Regions from separate parts of the Sedimentibacter sp. B4 genome, predicted to be linked through region 4. Evidence: riboswitches for the same ligand, from Rfam matches in the RefSeq annotation. Region 4 holds a riboswitch; each other region holds the start of a gene.
What was found. Region 4 has a riboswitch for cobalamin ahead of BN358_RS04815 (ABC transporter substrate-binding protein). Riboswitches for the same ligand answer to the same signal wherever they lie in the genome.
Positions count from the first base shown of each region.

Region 1 (4,190 bases), on a different contig from region 4:
AGCACAATGGGGAACAATATTAAAGCATTGGACCAGTCCTTCAGTGCAAAACTTCCCATCTGCCAGAATGTAAGCTGCTCAAGGTGCTCCTTTGCCATGGAAGTCAAAAGCGTAAGAATTGCATTGACAAATAGAGAAAACACCATACCCACCAGGATTATGGTATTGTTTTCCAGGTTTTTGTCCATTTTTGATGCAAACTTCACTGCCGAAAAAACAGTGACCAACCCGAATGTTAATCCCACTGCCGGTAATGTGAATGGTCCAAGAAAAGGTATGGAAAATCCTGTGACTATAACAAATGCCGCACCCAGTGATGCTCCTGAAGAAACCCCAAGTGTATATGATGATGCAAGAGGATTTTTAAGTACTGACTGCATTACAGTTCCGCTCACAGCCAGTGCTCCTCCCACAAGAAATGCAAGTATTGTTCTTGGCAGTCTCAGATTCCATACAATTGAAACGGAAACTTCCTTCACATCCGGATTAAGTGGTAATCCAAATGTTTTGCCGGCTATTATATTAATAATGTGGCTTCCGGGAACATAAATGCTCCCTAAGCCGATGCCCATCATGATTACTATTATGCATATAATGATGGACAAAATTACTTTTATTTTAGTTTTCATTTTTTAAATACTTCCGGATACACATCTTCTGCCATTTCCTTCAATGCTTTAACAACATTGTGGTTTGATAGAGAGCTTGCTGAATTGTCGATGTAATAAACATCATTGTTTTTAACAGCAGTCATGTTATCCCATCCAGCTCTTGATTTTATTTCTTCAGTTGGATTTTCAATGTAGCTGACATTTGTAAGTATTATGTCCGGATCTGCTGCTACAACAGATTCATCTGATACGGAAATCCATTTTTCCTGATCAGCAAATATATTTTCTGCACCGATAAGTTCAATCATTTCATTTAAGAATACTCCGCTTCCAAAGCTGTACAGATTTGGTGCAGCAGCTATTTCAAAATAAACTGATTTCTTTTCTGTTATTTTTGAAGAAAGTTCAGTGATTTTAGCTATTTCTGTCTTCATTCCCTCAACAAGTTCTGTTCCTTTTTCTTCATTCTTCAGGGATTTAGCCAGGAACATTATGTCTTCGTATATTCCTTCCATGCTGTCGCTTGAAGGTATGTATGCCAAACAAATTCCTAAGTCTTTCACAGGCTTGAAAGGATCGCTTCCATCACTCTTGCTCATTCCTGATGCAATAACGAGGTCAGGTTCAAGGGCAACGAGCTGTTCAACATCAGGCTTCATTATGTCAAATAGAGGCAGATCTGCGGGTATTCCTTCTATGTCTTTGGAATATTTGTCAACTGCAATTAGTTTGTCTCCGTAACCCAATGCTACAATAATTTCTGTATTTGAAGGGGACATGGATATTATTTTGTTTACTTCTTCAGGAATTGTTATTTCATTGCCTGCCCTGTCTGTTGTAGGGAGACTTAGTTCATTTGACTCTTTATCTGGAGTTTGCTGTTCTGTTTTGTTTGTTGGTTCCTGCACTTTTTTTTCAGGAGCCAGATATTTGGAACATCCCGTCATTGATGCGACTATCAAAAGTATTGATGCCATTGTAAATAATTTCTTTTTCATAATAATCCTCCGGTTTATTTTAAACACCTTTGCAATAAAAAAACGTTCCGAATAAACGAAACGTAAATTACCACAACCAGCTGGAGTGAATATCCAATTTATTTTGCTATCGCTTTTCTTCCTGGAAAGCATAGCATTTGCGGTATTTACGCAAATAATACTGGCAGGTTTTCCGACTCAGAGGTCATAGCAATTTTTTACCTTCCCAGAAGAATCCAGTGGTTGCATGTGCATAAAAATCGCTCTCTCATCACGGCAGCAGGACTGTTTAGGATTTTAACCTAATTCCCTATTATCGCTTGCGCGCACCAATATCGAAAGATGTTTAATTGAGTAGAGTATATTATAATTAAGCATTTTTGTCAATTGAAGATTGATTGGAAAAAATGAATTTACGCATACAAAAAGCTTAAATAGTTATTGACAAAAGAACATATTTTTAATATTATGGTAAGTAATTAAATATTTTGCTATGAAGAAGAGGAGTAGGTTCATAAACTTTACAGAGAGTGAAATCCATGGGTTGAAAGATTTCATAAGAACATGTGGACTGAAGGTAGCTTTGGAGCATTTAATCTGAAACAACAGTAAGATTAAACGGGTTGCCGTTATAAAATTAAGAGCCAGAAATGGAAATTAGGTGGTACCGCGGGTTTTCTCGTCCTTTTAGGATAAGAACACCCGCTTTTTGTATGCCCTAACCCAATTGTTGCGAGCGATAGCGAAGCAAGAATTGGTGGTAGGTCAGACACAATGAGTTCCGTATGATTTACCCAATTTATTCGACCGTAGGGAGAAATAAATTGTTGGTAATTCAACCGCAATGAATTCTAAATTTGTGCGAGCGGCAGTGAGCAGACAAATTTAAGAATGAAACTGCGAAAATTATGCGACGTGAGGAGCAAATAATTTGGTGAACGAAACTGCGCTGTGTTGATTCAATCAAGCAGTGTTGAAAGAATTATTGATGAATGAGACAGCGATATGTCAGACCATTGGCCGCACAGACGCAACAAGAACCAGCACAAAAAATAAAACTAATATTAATATAAGGAAAGGAACTAGTTATGACAACGAATATACCAAGCAAGTACAATCCAAAAGAATTTGAAGATAAGATTTATGATATTTGGATGGAAGAAAACTGCTTCAGAGCAGAAGTTAACAAAGACAAAAAACCATTTACAATTGTGATGCCGCCTCCAAACATAACAGGACAGCTTCACATGGGGCATGCACTGGACATGACTTTGCAGGACGTTTTAACAAGATGGAAAAGAATGCAGGGTTATGAAGCTTTATGGCTTCCGGGATCTGACCATGCCAGCATTGCAACTGAAGTAAAGGTTGTTGAAAGACTTAAAAAAGATGAAGGCAAGACAAAAGAAGAAATAGGAAGAGAAGAATTCTTAAAACGTGCATGGAAGTGGAAAGAAGAATACGGCGGAAGAATTGTTCAGCAGGTTAAGAAGCTTGGAAATTCATGCGACTGGTCCAGAGAAAGATTCACCATGGATGAAGGCTGCAACGAGGCTGTAGTTGAATTTTTCATTAAGCTTTATGAAAAAGGACTCATATATAAAGGAAACAGAATAATAAACTGGTGTCCTGACTGTCACACTACTTTGTCAGATGCAGAGGTTGAGCATGAGGACATTCCGGGAAAATACTACTATGTAAAATATCCATATGTTGAAAATCCTGACGAATACTTTGTTGTAGCAACAACAAGACCTGAAACAATATTCGGAGATGTTGCCATAGCAGCTCATCCTGATGATGAAAGATACAAACACCTCATTGGCAAAAAGGTTATAGTTCCTCTTGTTGGAAGAGAAATTCCAATAATAGGAGATGAGTATCCTGACATGGAAAAGGGAACCGGAGCGCTTAAAATAACTCCATGCCACGACCCTAACGACTTTGAAATTGGGCTTAGACACAATCTTGAACAAATCAACTGCATGAACGAAGACGGAACAATGAATGAAGAAGCCGGAAAATACAAAGGAATGGACCGTTTTACATGCAGAAAGGAATTTGTAAAGGAACTTGAAGAAAATGGATTCATGGTAAAAACAGAAAGTACTGATCACAACGTAGGAACATGCTACAGATGCCACAACATAGTTGAACCAAGAGTTTCAGACCAGTGGTTTGTTAAGATGAAACCTCTTGCTGAACCTGCATTAAAAGCAGGAGACAACAAGGAAGTTGAATTTGTTCCTGAACGTTTTACAAAAATTTACACTCACTGGCTTGAAAACATAAGAGACTGGTGCATTTCAAGACAATTGTGGTGGGGTCACAGAATTCCGGCATACTACTGCCAGGAATGCGGAGAAATAATGGTTCAAAAGGATGCTCCTCATAAATGTACTAAATGCGGCAGCACAAACATCAAGCAGGACGAAGACGTTCTTGACACATGGTTTTCATCAGGTCTATGGCCATTCTCAACATTGGGCTGGCCAAACCAGACAGAAGATTTCAAATATTTCTATCCAACAGATGTACTTGTAACAGGTTATGACATAATATTCTTCTGGGTTGTTCGTATGGTATTTTCAGCCCTTGAAAT
Region 1 is NZ_CANG01000963.1:21,536-25,725, reverse strand. It holds gene BN358_RS21185 (iron ABC transporter permease) at 1-629, opposite strand, end outside; gene BN358_RS21180 (ABC transporter substrate-binding protein) at 626-1,609, opposite strand; cobalamin riboswitch at 1,754-1,937, opposite strand; T-box leader at 2,073-2,278, shown strand; gene BN358_RS21175 (valine--tRNA ligase) at 2,677-4,190, shown strand, end outside.
Region 1: it holds a riboswitch for cobalamin, as region 4 does, so the genes downstream of both, BN358_RS21180 (ABC transporter substrate-binding protein) here and BN358_RS04815 (ABC transporter substrate-binding protein) in region 4, are expected to answer to the same signal.

Region 2 (4,190 bases), on a different contig from region 4:
AAAGCTTAAGCCAGAGTATATTGAGACTTTAGAGCTTATGGAAAAATCCATTATTCAAAATTCAAAATAGTCATAGGGAGTCATAAGGGACGGTTCTAAATGGACAGAGAGAACCGTCCCCTATGACCGCTGGAAGCAAGGAGGTGAAGTTTTGTATTTTGAGTACGACAACAAGGAAATTGAATTCTTAAAAAGCCGTGACAAACTGCTTGGGGCGGCAATTGATCAGATTGGACATATATACAGGGCAGTTGACAATGACATGTTTTCGTCCATAGTTCATCACATTATCGGCCAACAAATATCCACCCGGGCCCAAGTGACCATATGGCAGAGGCTAAGAGATAGAATTGGAGATATCAATGCTGACAATATTTATTTTCTTGAATTAAATGAACTGCAAAAACTTGGTATGACGTTCAAAAAAGCAGAGTATATCAAAGACTTTGCAGATAAGGTAAGAAATAAAGAGTTTGACGTTAATACGCTTAATGATCTGTCAGATGAAGAGATTATCAAAAAACTTTCCTCTTTGAAAGGTATTGGTGTATGGACTGCTGAAATGATTATGATATTTTGTTTACAGCGTCCTGATGTAGTGAGCTTTGGAGACCTGGCAATTCACCGTGGTATGCGGATGCTTTATCATCACAGAAACATTGACAGAAAAAAGTTTGAGAAGTACAAAAAACGCTATTCGCCTTACGGTACAGTGGCAAGTCTTTATCTCTGGGCAATTGCAGGAGGTGCAATACCACAAATGCTGGATTATGCACCAAAAAAGAAAAAAGAGTTGGCAAGGAAATAACGAGTGGAACAAATGGCAGGCTTGTAGGTATGAAGGTGGTATCCACATGAAAATGGCTCTTCTGGAGCTTGAAAATAGTATTTTTAAAGGAGAATTTTATGGATGGTTTCACAAAAGAGGAGCTGGAAAAAGCTATTCCAACAATTGCCTCTATGATTAGGAGGTCCGAGAAAGTACAGCCTAAATTTAAAGAAGGTACTCCTCAGGCAACTCTTACCAGGAATAGGGTTAAAGCTCTATACATATCATCGTCATTAATATCAAGAGAGTTAGGTGATTCTTTAGAAGATAATTTCTCCAAAGAAGATTTAGAAAAAGCAATTCCACCTATAACCTCAACAATCAGCAAGTGCGAAAAAGCACAGGAAAAGTTAAAAGAAGGTACTCCTCAATTGTCACTTACGAAGAATATGATAAAGTCACTGTATATATCATTATCATTGATAACAAAGGAATTAATCAAACCCTAAATGCTGTCCATTATGTCCTCTCAATCCTCATTGTTCAATGAGGATAATATATATATTAGTTTACTAATGTCTATATTACATAAAAATAAATTGTAAAATTCTATGATCTAATATTTGTTTGACTTGGTGCAAATTTTATATTAAAATTGAATTAATTAAATATCAATCTCAGGTGCCCATTAGGGAGAATAGGGAAGACGGTGAGAGTCCGTTACGTACCCAACACTGTGAAGATGAGTCCTTTGCCGTACCACTGGCATATGCCGGGAAGGGGCAAAAGGATGCTTGAGTCTGAGTCAGGAGACCTGCCTGGGAAGAAAAAGTCTTTCATTTACTGAAAGCATCGTGATGACGGAAAAGTCCCGACCATATATTATTATGGCGGGACTTTATTTTTTTATTAATTGGAGGAGTAAAAATGAACAATGGATTTTGCAAACATTTAAACATTAAGAACATGAGTGAAAAAGAACTGGAGCTGAGACTAAATGAAATCATATCAGGTATTAAAAAGACTGATTTTAACTCAGCTAAAGAAATGCAGGAGAGACTTGATGGTAAGATAAAACCTACCAGGAGTCTTGGAGTGCTTGAGGACATTGCTGTTCAGCTGGCAGGAATACAACGAACTGCATATCCTGAAATTAAGGGAAAGGCAGTTCTATTAATGGCCGGAGACCATGGTGTTGTAAAGGAAGGGGTTAGCGCAGCTCCACAGGAAATAACTGCACAATTGTTCAACAGTTACTTAAGTGGAGGCGGTGGAATCAATGTGTTGACTAATCATGCAGGAGCAGACCTTGTATGTACCGATTTAGGTATATCTCGTCCTATTAATCCACCAGAACTTATGGCTAACCGCATAAAAAACGGAACAGATAATATTGCAGAAGGCCCAGCCATGACAAGAGAAGAAGCTCTTAGAAGCTTATTGACTGGTGCTATGGTTGCATCAAATGTAATTGAGTCTGGAAAAAACATTTTAGCAACAGGAGAAGTTGGAATCGGAAATACAACTCCAAGTGCAGCTTTAATTACAGTTTTCACAGGCTGCAGTGTTGAAGAAGCTACAGGCAGCGGAACAGGTTTGAAAAATGATGCTCTAAAACATAAACATGTGATAATAAAAAAAGCGATTAATATAAATAATCCTAATCCTGATGACCCAATAGATGTATTGTCTAAAATAGGCGGATTAGAAATTGCTGCAATGGCAGGTGCAATTTTAGAAGCAGCAAAACAAGAAGTACCAACAATATTAGATGGCATCATTTCTTCTGCAGCAGCTCTTGTAGCTGCAAAACTAAATCCTTTTTCCATTGAATATATGATATCTTCTCATTCTTCAGAAGAAAAAGGTGAATTAATAGCTTTAAAACACATTGGTATTGAGCCAAGATTATTTTTAAACATGAGATTAGGAGAAGGCACAGGTGCAGCACTTATGTTTCCAATGGTTGAAGCAGCTTTGAAAATTGCTGATGAAATGGCTACATTTGAAACTTCGGGTGTAAGTACAGGAGATTTTTAACTCTTATAAAGGTGTGGTGATTTCTAATGTATTTATTGGGTATAATCAGTATATGAAGATATAACTTAATAAATTTAAATTAATGAGGAGAAATCGGCATGACAAATATAGATAAAGTCAGCAATAAAATAAAATTGTCACCGGAACAGCACCAAGAACTGCTAAGCACATTAAAAGTGCGTTTTGAAAAAAATATGAAACGCCATAGGAGTATTGAATGGTCAAAGGTGCAAGAAAAACTTGAAATTTATTCTGAAAATCTCTGGTCACTTTATGAAATGGAAAGAACCGGCGGTGAACCGGATGTAGTTGGTCATGATAAAAATACGGATGAATACATTTTTTATGATTGCTCAGCAGAAAGCCCAAAAGGCCGCAGAAGTATATGTTACGACCGTGAGGCACTTGAGTCAAGGAAAGAACATAAACCTGAAAATAATGCTGTTGATATGGCTGATGATATGGGTATTGAGTTGTTAACTGAGGAACAATACAGGGAGTTGCAGAAACTTGGCAGTTTTGATGTTAAGACGTCAAGCTGGATCAGAACACCTGAAAATATCAGGAAACTCGGTGGAGCATTGTTTTGTGATCGCCGCTATGACACTGTTTTTGTGTATCACAATGGAGCAGAATCTTACTATGGTGTCAGAGGCTTTCGTGGCTCACTAAGGGTATAAATAAGTCATAGGGAAGTCATAGGGGACGGTTCTCAGTGACCAATTAAAAATCTAATTTTCTTTAGTAAAATACCATTAAATATTTATTGAAAATATTAATGGTATTTTTTTATGTCTAGAACTCGCAACATTTCGTACATAATTTTTAATTATCTCCACTTTAATTATAACATATAAAAAAATATAAGTGTAGTCTGTTTGTTATTTTTTGATAATGCTATAATGGGGATTATTGCAGAAGCAAGAGGCAATAATACAATGAATAGCTAGTAAAATTAGTGTTAAAAAATATTCAATACTCTAATATAGTTTTATGGAGGACAATCAAAATATCAATAGTAAGGCCAAAGGAGGTAGTCATATGAGTTCATATGTTCTTGGGTTTAAGGATATTGACAAAACAAAAATCATGTCTGTTGGTGGTAAGGGAGCAAACCTTGGGGAACTATCCAGGACTGAAGGCATACGCGTGCCAGAGGGTTTTTGTGTTTCTACTGATGCATTTAAAAGAATCATTGGAGAAACGCCGTCTATTAAGGAACTGCTTGATCGGTTATCGCTTCTAAAATTAGAAGACAGGGATAAAATCAATAAAATCAGTGCTGAGATTCGAAGGCTCATAGAAGATGCAGTCATCCCAGAAGAAATTGAAGAAGAAATCACCAGCGTTCTCTTAAGTTTTGGAGAAGAAAATGCATATG
Region 2 is NZ_CANG01000038.1:65,750-69,939, reverse strand. It holds gene BN358_RS07525 (hypothetical protein) at 1-70, shown strand, start outside; gene BN358_RS07520 (DNA-3-methyladenine glycosylase) at 152-808, shown strand; gene BN358_RS07515 (hypothetical protein) at 907-1,278, shown strand; cobalamin riboswitch at 1,432-1,606, shown strand; gene cobT (nicotinate-nucleotide--dimethylbenzimidazole phosphoribosyltransferase) at 1,697-2,809, shown strand; gene BN358_RS07505 (DUF4256 domain-containing protein) at 2,908-3,489, shown strand; gene ppsA (phosphoenolpyruvate synthase) at 3,851-4,190, shown strand, end outside.
Region 2: it holds a riboswitch for cobalamin, as region 4 does, so the genes downstream of both, cobT (nicotinate-nucleotide--dimethylbenzimidazole phosphoribosyltransferase) here and BN358_RS04815 (ABC transporter substrate-binding protein) in region 4, are expected to answer to the same signal.

Region 3 (4,190 bases), on a different contig from region 4:
GAATTTTTTAAGCTGGACGTCCCTTCTTACGCTTCCTGTTCCAATTAAGCATCCTTCTAAGTCCGATAAAGAGTTAATAATTTTATTTGAAACTATAACATCCCTGGGATCTTCTCCTTTGGGCACTGAACCAAATGTAAGACCTTTTGTATGCCTAGACGGCATGTCTTTCATTGAATGAACGGCTAAGTCAATCTCTTTATTAAGCAATGCAGTTTCTATTTCCTTTGAAAATATTCCGTTATCGTTAAATTTATGAAGAGGTACATTTAGTATTATATCTCCCTTGGTCTTTATTACTTTTATTTCAAATTCCAAGTGAGGGTTATTTTCTTTCAGTTCTTTAATTACTAAGTTTGTCTGAATTAAAGCTAAATTGCTGCCTCTTGTTCCCACTTTTATTTTCATTTAGTTCTCCTGACTGACTGAATCCTCAATATCATTTAAAAATATTTTCAAATCCGAGTTATTTTTACATATTAATGAATCCATGGTAGATTTTATATTTCCAATATTTAATCCTTCGTTATTTTTCATTTTTAACTGCTCTCTTATTTCGCACAGCAAGCTTATTTTTTCTGTGAATTCTTCATTAAGGATTTTACCAGTCTCATTTAATATTAGTTTTGCAGCTGTCGGGCTTTTGCCCTGTGTATTTACCGATACTGTTATATTATCTTTATGTAAAATTGCCGAAGTAATAAAATCTGATTTCTCACTATTGTCAGCAACCATGACCAAGGATTTTTTATCTTTAAAATATTTGCAGATTTCAATGTTCAACTCATGATTGTCAGTACAGATAAAAACCATGTGATAATCATCTGATAATTCAAAGTTTTCAATGTTTTCTTTTATTAGAATAATATTTCTATTGATATTATTCAGATCTTCAACTTCCTTTAAAAACTTTTCTGAAACAACGTCTATATGAGCCTCAGTCTTTGCAAGGTCTTTCAGCTTTAAATATGAGACGTTTCCTCCGCCCACAACTAGTATTTTTTTATTTAATGTATCAATACATATAGGATAATAGCGCATTAAAATCCAAAAAGTTCATTGAGCACTTTTACATACTCATTTAGCTTTTTTTCCTCCCTTGTATCTTTTAGTGTTATAACTGCTTCTCTCATAAGTCTTTTAAGCGATGATTCTATCATTTTATCAATTATTTTTTTATCTTTTACACTTAAATTTGTCTTTCGGTAAATGTATGAAACAGTGTCTTCTTTTATATTGCTGCATTTTATATACATTGATTCTAATACCTTGTCTGCTTTTAAACTGCTTTTCCATATGTTAAATTCATCAATGCATTCGTCAATAAAACTTAAGTTTTCATTTAAAAGAGTTTCTCTCATAATTTTATTTTCTTCAGATTCTGTTTTTAACGAGTCCACATCATACAATAAAATGTTTGGAATGTTTTTTATATTTTCATCAATATCCCTTGGCATTGCTAAATCAAGAATATATAAAGATTTACCTCTATTCTTTTTCATGTCCTCTTCTTTTATGATTACATGAGGGGATGAGGTTGCACTTATGATAATGTCTACTTCATTGATTATATTTTTCAAATTTTCGTATTCCACTACTTCTACGTCTTTAAATTTTTCCCATATTTCTATGGACTTGCACTTGTTTCTGTTGCAGATGAATATTTGACCAGTCTTGTTCTCTCTTAGGTGAGTTAAAGCCAGAATACCCATTTTTCCAATCCCAATAACAAGAATTTTTTTATTTGACAAATCCTTGATATTCTCCCTAAGTTTTTTTACGCCAATATAACTAATTGATAGTGGATTTTCAGATATCTTTGCTTTTGTTTTAATTTTTTTTGCAGTAGTAATTGCCTCTCTAAATAATTTATTTAATATTTTACTGCTGCCATTTAACGCCATTGCCGTAGTCAAAGCTTCTTTAACCTGTCCAAGTATTTGATCTTCACCTATTACAATTGAATCAAACCCGGCACATACCTGAAAAATATGTTTAACAGCTTCATCATTAATTTTTGAAAAAATATATTCATCAATCGTTTTATCGTTAAAAAAAGATATGTAAAATTCTTTAACAATATGAACAGCCCTTTCTATATTGTCTGATACTACATATATTTCACTTCTGTTGCAAGTTGACAAAATAATTATTTCATCAATATTTTTATCTAATAATATAGTAGTTGCTTCAATCTTTTTAGCTTCAGTAAAAAAAACTTTTTCTCTTATTTTAATAGGTGATAAATTATGATTAAATCCTATTACCGCTACTTCCATGCTCACCTCTTTTTCTCATAACCTCTTTTGGTAATGATTTTATTATTTTCAATATTAGTTGAATTGTTTCTAAAATCAACTGGAAATCCTTTAATTCTGGTTTATAGTTATTACTGGCAAACAACTAGCAATATCTCCTGATTATAATTCAGACAATAAAAAAACTTCCGAAGTTTTCGGAAGTTTAAATAAACATAATAATTTACAATAACAATTTTAATTATTATATGATAATCCTCCCGAAAATCTATAAATAAGTATTATGGCAGGTCTCCTGACTTTCGGTTCAACTAATATTCACCTTCCCATGCATACGCACAGTGGCATTGAAAATTATCACCTTTCACAGTAGCGGGGGCTGTAACAGCTTTTACTGTTTTCCCTATTAAAACTTATGTTACCACAACACAAATATTCAATTTGCCTAAATTATATATTAAGATCTTTATATTGTCAACAAATATAATCCCACTCTAGATAAAGAGCAAACTATAGTTTCTTAGAGTGTGCATAAAAAAAACAATCTCATTTTATAAGATTGCTTTTTCAATATATTGGTACGGATGACAGGACTTGAACCTGCATGGAGTTACCCACACGGACCTGAACCGTGCGCGTCTGCCAATTCCGCCACATCCGCATATCGCTTAATTATATTAACACAAGGAGTTTAGATTTGCAACATTTTTTTTGCTAAGTTCTAAACTTTTACTGATTTGCAACAAAATTTATAAAGTTGTTAACAAGTGTAAGGTTTTAAAAGAATTTTATTCACAGACTTGCCAGTGTGTTAACAATTTACTTGAATTAAATAACAAAGCCCCATAGGGCTTTGTCGATTACAAATTTTAAGTTATTCCATTATATAAACTTCGTACTTGCCTGTAAGTTCAGCTTTTTTATCCATGTATACTTTCTCTTGCTTTTCTACAAAGAAACCTTCTTTAACTTCCTGATAAACTTCTTCAAATTCTGAATTTCTTGCAGGTATGTGTTCTGTAAGTTTAATTATGTGGTATCCAAACTGTGTCTTAACAGGTTCGCTTATTTCTCCAACCTGCATTGAGAATGCAGCATCTTCAAATTCTTTTACCATTTGTCCTCTTCCGAACTGTCCCAGAGCACCACCATTTTGTTTTGAAGGGCAGCTTGAAAATTTCTCTGCAGCTTCTTCAAATTTCAAGCCATCTGTTATGTCTTCAAGAATTTCATTGGCCTGTTCTTCAGTTTCAACAAGTATGTGGCTTGCTGCAACCATTTCTTCAGTCTTGAACATTGATTTGTGTTTTTCGTAGTAATCTTTAAGTTCTTTATCTGAAACTGTAATGCTGTTAAACATTTTTCTTAAGGAATACTGCTGCAGCATGGACTTTTTCATGTTTTCCATAACAGCTAAAAATTCTTCATCCTTGTCAAAGTTCTTTTCAACAGCATCAGAATACATCAGTTCATGCATAACAAGTTCATCAATTAACTTTGCTCTTCCTTCAGCACCTTGGAAATATGCCGCATTTTGTCCTAAATTACCCATAAGGGCTTTAAGGTCAGATTCCTTTATTTCTCTGCCGTCAACAACAGCCAAAACTTTATTTTCCATTTTATCTCCTATGATTTATTATTTAATAATTGGTTTATGGAGTACGCAGTCTCATTCACAAATATATTTGGAACTCGTTGCGGTTGGACTAACGCAATAAATAAGAGGGTTTACACCCTCTTCAGCTAATTGACATACCCTATTTTGCAAACTGTAGGGTCGGATCTTGTATCCGCCCGCGGGAGGACACGAGGTCCTCCCCTACATGTTTAATTGACTTTGTCATCAACTGAGAGGTTTACACCCTCTTTTTATACTTTATTCTTCTTCTTCCATGAATTCCAATAAGTTTGACAATTCAGCTATGCATTTGT
Region 3 is NZ_CANG01000034.1:45,132-49,321, forward strand. It holds gene hemC (hydroxymethylbilane synthase) at 1-408, opposite strand, end outside; gene BN358_RS06220 (bifunctional precorrin-2 dehydrogenase/sirohydrochlorin ferrochelatase) at 409-1,041, opposite strand; gene hemA (glutamyl-tRNA reductase) at 1,041-2,279, opposite strand; cobalamin riboswitch at 2,526-2,699, opposite strand; tRNA gene BN358_RS06230 (tRNA-Leu) at 2,835-2,919, opposite strand; gene BN358_RS06235 (peptidylprolyl isomerase) at 3,133-3,876, opposite strand; gene BN358_RS06240 (HPr family phosphocarrier protein) at 4,135-4,190, opposite strand, start outside.
Region 3: it holds a riboswitch for cobalamin, as region 4 does, so the genes downstream of both, hemA (glutamyl-tRNA reductase) here and BN358_RS04815 (ABC transporter substrate-binding protein) in region 4, are expected to answer to the same signal.

Region 4 (4,190 bases):
TAAATTCATATTAATATTCTGCCTTTCTTCTCAGCAAATACAAAAAAAATGGTGCTCCAAGTGCAGACATGATGATTCCCACGGGTATTTCAACAGGAGCAAACATTGTTCGTGCCAGGGTGTCACATATAACAACCACAAAGGAACCGGTAAAAATTGTTGCCGGCATAAGGTATCTGTAATCAGATCCTATGAAAAGCCTGGTCATGTGGGGAACTATGAGTCCCACAAACCCAAGCAGTCCCACAACACTGACCGCTGCACCTGCTAGAAGAGAAGATATTATTATAAAAAAGAAACGTGTTCTTTCAACATTAATCCCTAGTCCTGTTGCAACCTCGTCTCCAAGCATCAATATGTTGAGCTTGTTTTGTATTAATAAAACCATTATTACTCCTGCAAAAGCATAAGGTAGGATTGTAAAAATATCCTGCCAGTTAGTGGCTGAAAGACCTCCAACCATGAACCCTATTATGCCTGACACCTTATCAGGATAAAAAGTCATTATTGCGTTGTTTCCCGCTCCAAGAAGAGAAGAAACCGCAACTCCTGCAAGTATGATCCTGTTAGGTTTTGCTCCATCCTTCCATGCCAGAAAATAAATGAACATGGTAGCAAGTAAAGCTCCTGCAAATGCACCCAGTGGTGCAAGAAAATAAAACTCCGGAAAAAGTATGAGTACAATCAATGTCATGAGTCCTGCCCCTGATGACACTCCTATGATATTTGGAGAAGCCAGAGGATTTCTCATAACACCCTGCAAAATAGAACCGGAGAGCGCTAGACATGTTCCTGTCAGAGATGCTGCTATTGTTCTTGGCAGCCTGACATTCCATATTATTTGAGAGTTTACTGTATTTTGTCTAAAAAATAGTGCACTCAATATTTCACCTGATTGTATTTTAACTGCTCCGTTTCCTATGCTTATTAAAAAACCTGCTGCAGAAAGAAAGATGAAAATAAACAATATAGATTTCTTTTTAATTTTTTCAATCTTGATGTTTTTGCTGTCCATAGCTCTCCTCATGTTGCGCTTCTATTTGCTAAATACTTCCGGATATAAAATTTTTGCCAGATTTTCATAAGCTTCGGCATACTTGTTGTTTGGCTTGTACATGTATAAATTCTTTGGCAGTATGTGGTAATTGCCTTCCTTAACAGCTGTAAGAGATGCCCATGCAGGATTGTCCTCTGCATCACTTTTTAATCTTTCTTTGATTTTTTCAATGTCTGTTCCCATGGTCAACACAAATATGAAATCCGGATCTTCCTCCAGGATTTTTTCCATGCTGAATGTTTTTGAATCGGATGTTTCCATTTCCGTATCAGAAATATTCACTGTGTTCAAGTCTTTGAGCATTTCACCAACCATTGAGTTTGAATCCCTCACCGACAAGCTTTTTGCAGAAGCAAACAATATAAGAACGCTGTAATTTTTATCTGCAGGGGCTTTTGCAATTATTTCATCAACATTGTTTTTAACTTCTTCTGCCTGAGTTTCATAGAGGTCTTCTCTGTCTGTTACGGCTGTAAAAAGCTTCACTGTTTCATAATAATCATTTTTATAGTCGTTATCCAGTGCAATTACCGGAATATTGTTTTGTTTTAATGTTGAAACCATTTCTTTTTGTACCTTGTAAGCTGTAGTCATAATAACAAGGTCCGGCTTAAGTGAAATTATTTTTTCAAGGCTGGGGTCGCTGGCAGTTCCTACGGATTCAGCAGACTTTGCATTTTCCACAGGCTTTTCTTCTGACTCTTCAACTCTTCCTATAACTGTTCCTCCGCAGCTGTCCCATATGTCAAGATATGAATTGTACAGGCACACAACTCTTTGAGGTTTTTTTTCAATTGTTACTCTTTCCCCAGTTGCATCTGTAAATGTTACATCATCCTGCCCCACTTTAACATCGTACTTTAAAACAATTTCTTCTGAATCATTTTTTGTTTCTTCATTTTTTACTTCTTGTGCTGAAACATTATTTGATTCTGCCAAAGCCACCTTTTCATTTTTGCTGCATCCTGCTATAGCTAAAACTAATGCTGCAGACAAGATTAATGATAATAATTTTGTTTTTTTCATTTTTTCCTCCATATATTTTGTTCTTTCGTGGAGAAATAAAACCACAGTATACCATGGTTTATGTATAACTTCACTCCGAAGACTATAAAAAACAGGCAGGTTTCCTGGCTCATGGCATCCTACTCTCAAGCCTTCCCGGATATCCAGTGGCATGTATGATTTCGTTCCATTTACAGTAGCGGGGGCTGCAGCGGATTTTCACCGCTTTCCCTAACACCTGTAATTTAAACTATTGTTTTATAATTTATAACCTCTTCTTGTGATAATTTTATTGTTTTTTATATATGTGGAACTGTTTCCAACAATTACAATACTTAACATGTCAATATCGTCATAATCAATTGTGTCCAGAGTGCAAACAATTGACATTTGGTTTTCTCTTTCGGCATTTTTTACAATTCCTACAGGGGTTGAGATATGCTTGTATTTTTTTATGATTTCAAAAGCATTCTTAAGGTAATCAGGGCGGCCGTTGCTTCTTGGATTGTAGATACACATTACAAAATCACCCTGTGCAGCCAGCTCAACTCTTTTATAAATTAAATCAAGCGGAGTTAAAAGGTCGCTTAAACTTATGTGGCAGTAATCATGCATAAGTGGAGCTCCAAGAACTGCTGCTGCAGCAGTTGAAGCTGTCACACCGCTTATTATTTTAACATCTTCATGTTCAGCAAGCTCAAGCACAAGTCCCGCCATGCCGTAGACACCTGCATCACCGGAACTTATGACTGCAACCGTCTTTCCTGTTTTTGCTATTTCAACGGCTTTTTTTACCCGTTCAATTTCCTGCTTCATTCCATTTGATACTATTTCCTTGTCCTTGATGATGTCTTTTATTAAATCAATATATGTTTTGTATCCCACTACTACATCTGAATTTTCAATTGCATACATTGCTTCGTATGTCATTGTTCTAGTGCTTCCAGGTCCTATTCCCACAGCGTATATCATTTAAATCTCCCATTTTTTGTTAATAAGTATTGTTGTAAAGTATGAAACATCTTCTTTTTTCAAATCTCTGATATTCTTATAAACCCTTTCGCCTTCCTTTGAAGAATTGCTCACAGCTAATGAACAGTGTTCAAGTCTTTCATTTAAAATCAAGTCAATTACTACATCAAAATTTCTGTAAACTTTCATGAGAACAATCGAACTTTCATTTTTGATGTAACATTTAAGCTTTTCTGTATCCATTGTGGCAGGCAGCACTATTAAAGGGTCATCTCCTTCAACCAGAGGAAAATTATTTTTGGATGCAATGTCCAGAAATGAAGTTATGCCTGGTATTGTTTTTATATTTATTTTTTGTTTAAGAATTTTCAGCAGATAAATGTATGTGCTGTAAACCATGGGGTCTCCGATGGTTACAAACCCTACATTTTTTCCGTTAATTACATCCTGTTCAATTTCATCTGCAATTGTCTCCCATGATTTTTGTAAATTTTCTGAGTTATAATTCATTGGAAAGTGCCTGCTTTTTACAACAGTGCCGCTGTTTATTAAACCTTTTATGATTTCATGGGCTATACTTGCTGATTCATCTTTTTTTGCAGCAGGCACATATAAAACATCAAGAATTTTAAGGATGTCGGCTGCTTTCTTTGTGACAGCATCCATGCTGCCAACTCCCACACCAATGCCGTAAAACATTCCCTTTTCCATTAATTTTCCTCCACATTGTACAAGAGGGCGTTTATTATGGCTGCAGCAACATTGCTGCCTCCTTTTCTTCCCTTTGCAACTATGTAGGGAATATTAGCATTCATTATGAGTTCCTTTGCTTCAACCACATTCACAAAGCCCACAGGAACACCAATAACCAGTTCAGGATTTATTTTTCCTTCTGATATGAGCTCATAAAGTTTTATGAGTGCTGTAGGTGCATTGCCTATGGCAAATATGAGCGGTCCTTGTATTTTTGAAGCCCTCTCCATTGATACTGTTGCCCTTGTTTCGCCGCGCTCGCTTGCTTCCTTTGCAACATCTTCATCTGCCATGAAGCATTTTATGTTCACTCCATACTTAGCTGCTGCCTTTTTATTTATTCCAGAATAGGCCATGTTTGTGTCTGTTATTATTGTCGCTCCACTTTTCAATGCAGCTTTTG
Region 4 is NZ_CANG01000029.1:7,102-11,291, forward strand. It holds gene BN358_RS04805 (ABC transporter ATP-binding protein) at 1-9, opposite strand, end outside; gene BN358_RS04810 (iron ABC transporter permease) at 11-1,015, opposite strand; gene BN358_RS04815 (ABC transporter substrate-binding protein) at 1,037-2,083, opposite strand; cobalamin riboswitch at 2,160-2,319, opposite strand; gene cobJ (precorrin-3B C(17)-methyltransferase) at 2,321-3,034, opposite strand; gene cobI (precorrin-2 C(20)-methyltransferase) at 3,035-3,745, opposite strand; gene BN358_RS04830 (precorrin-8X methylmutase) at 3,745-4,190, opposite strand, start outside.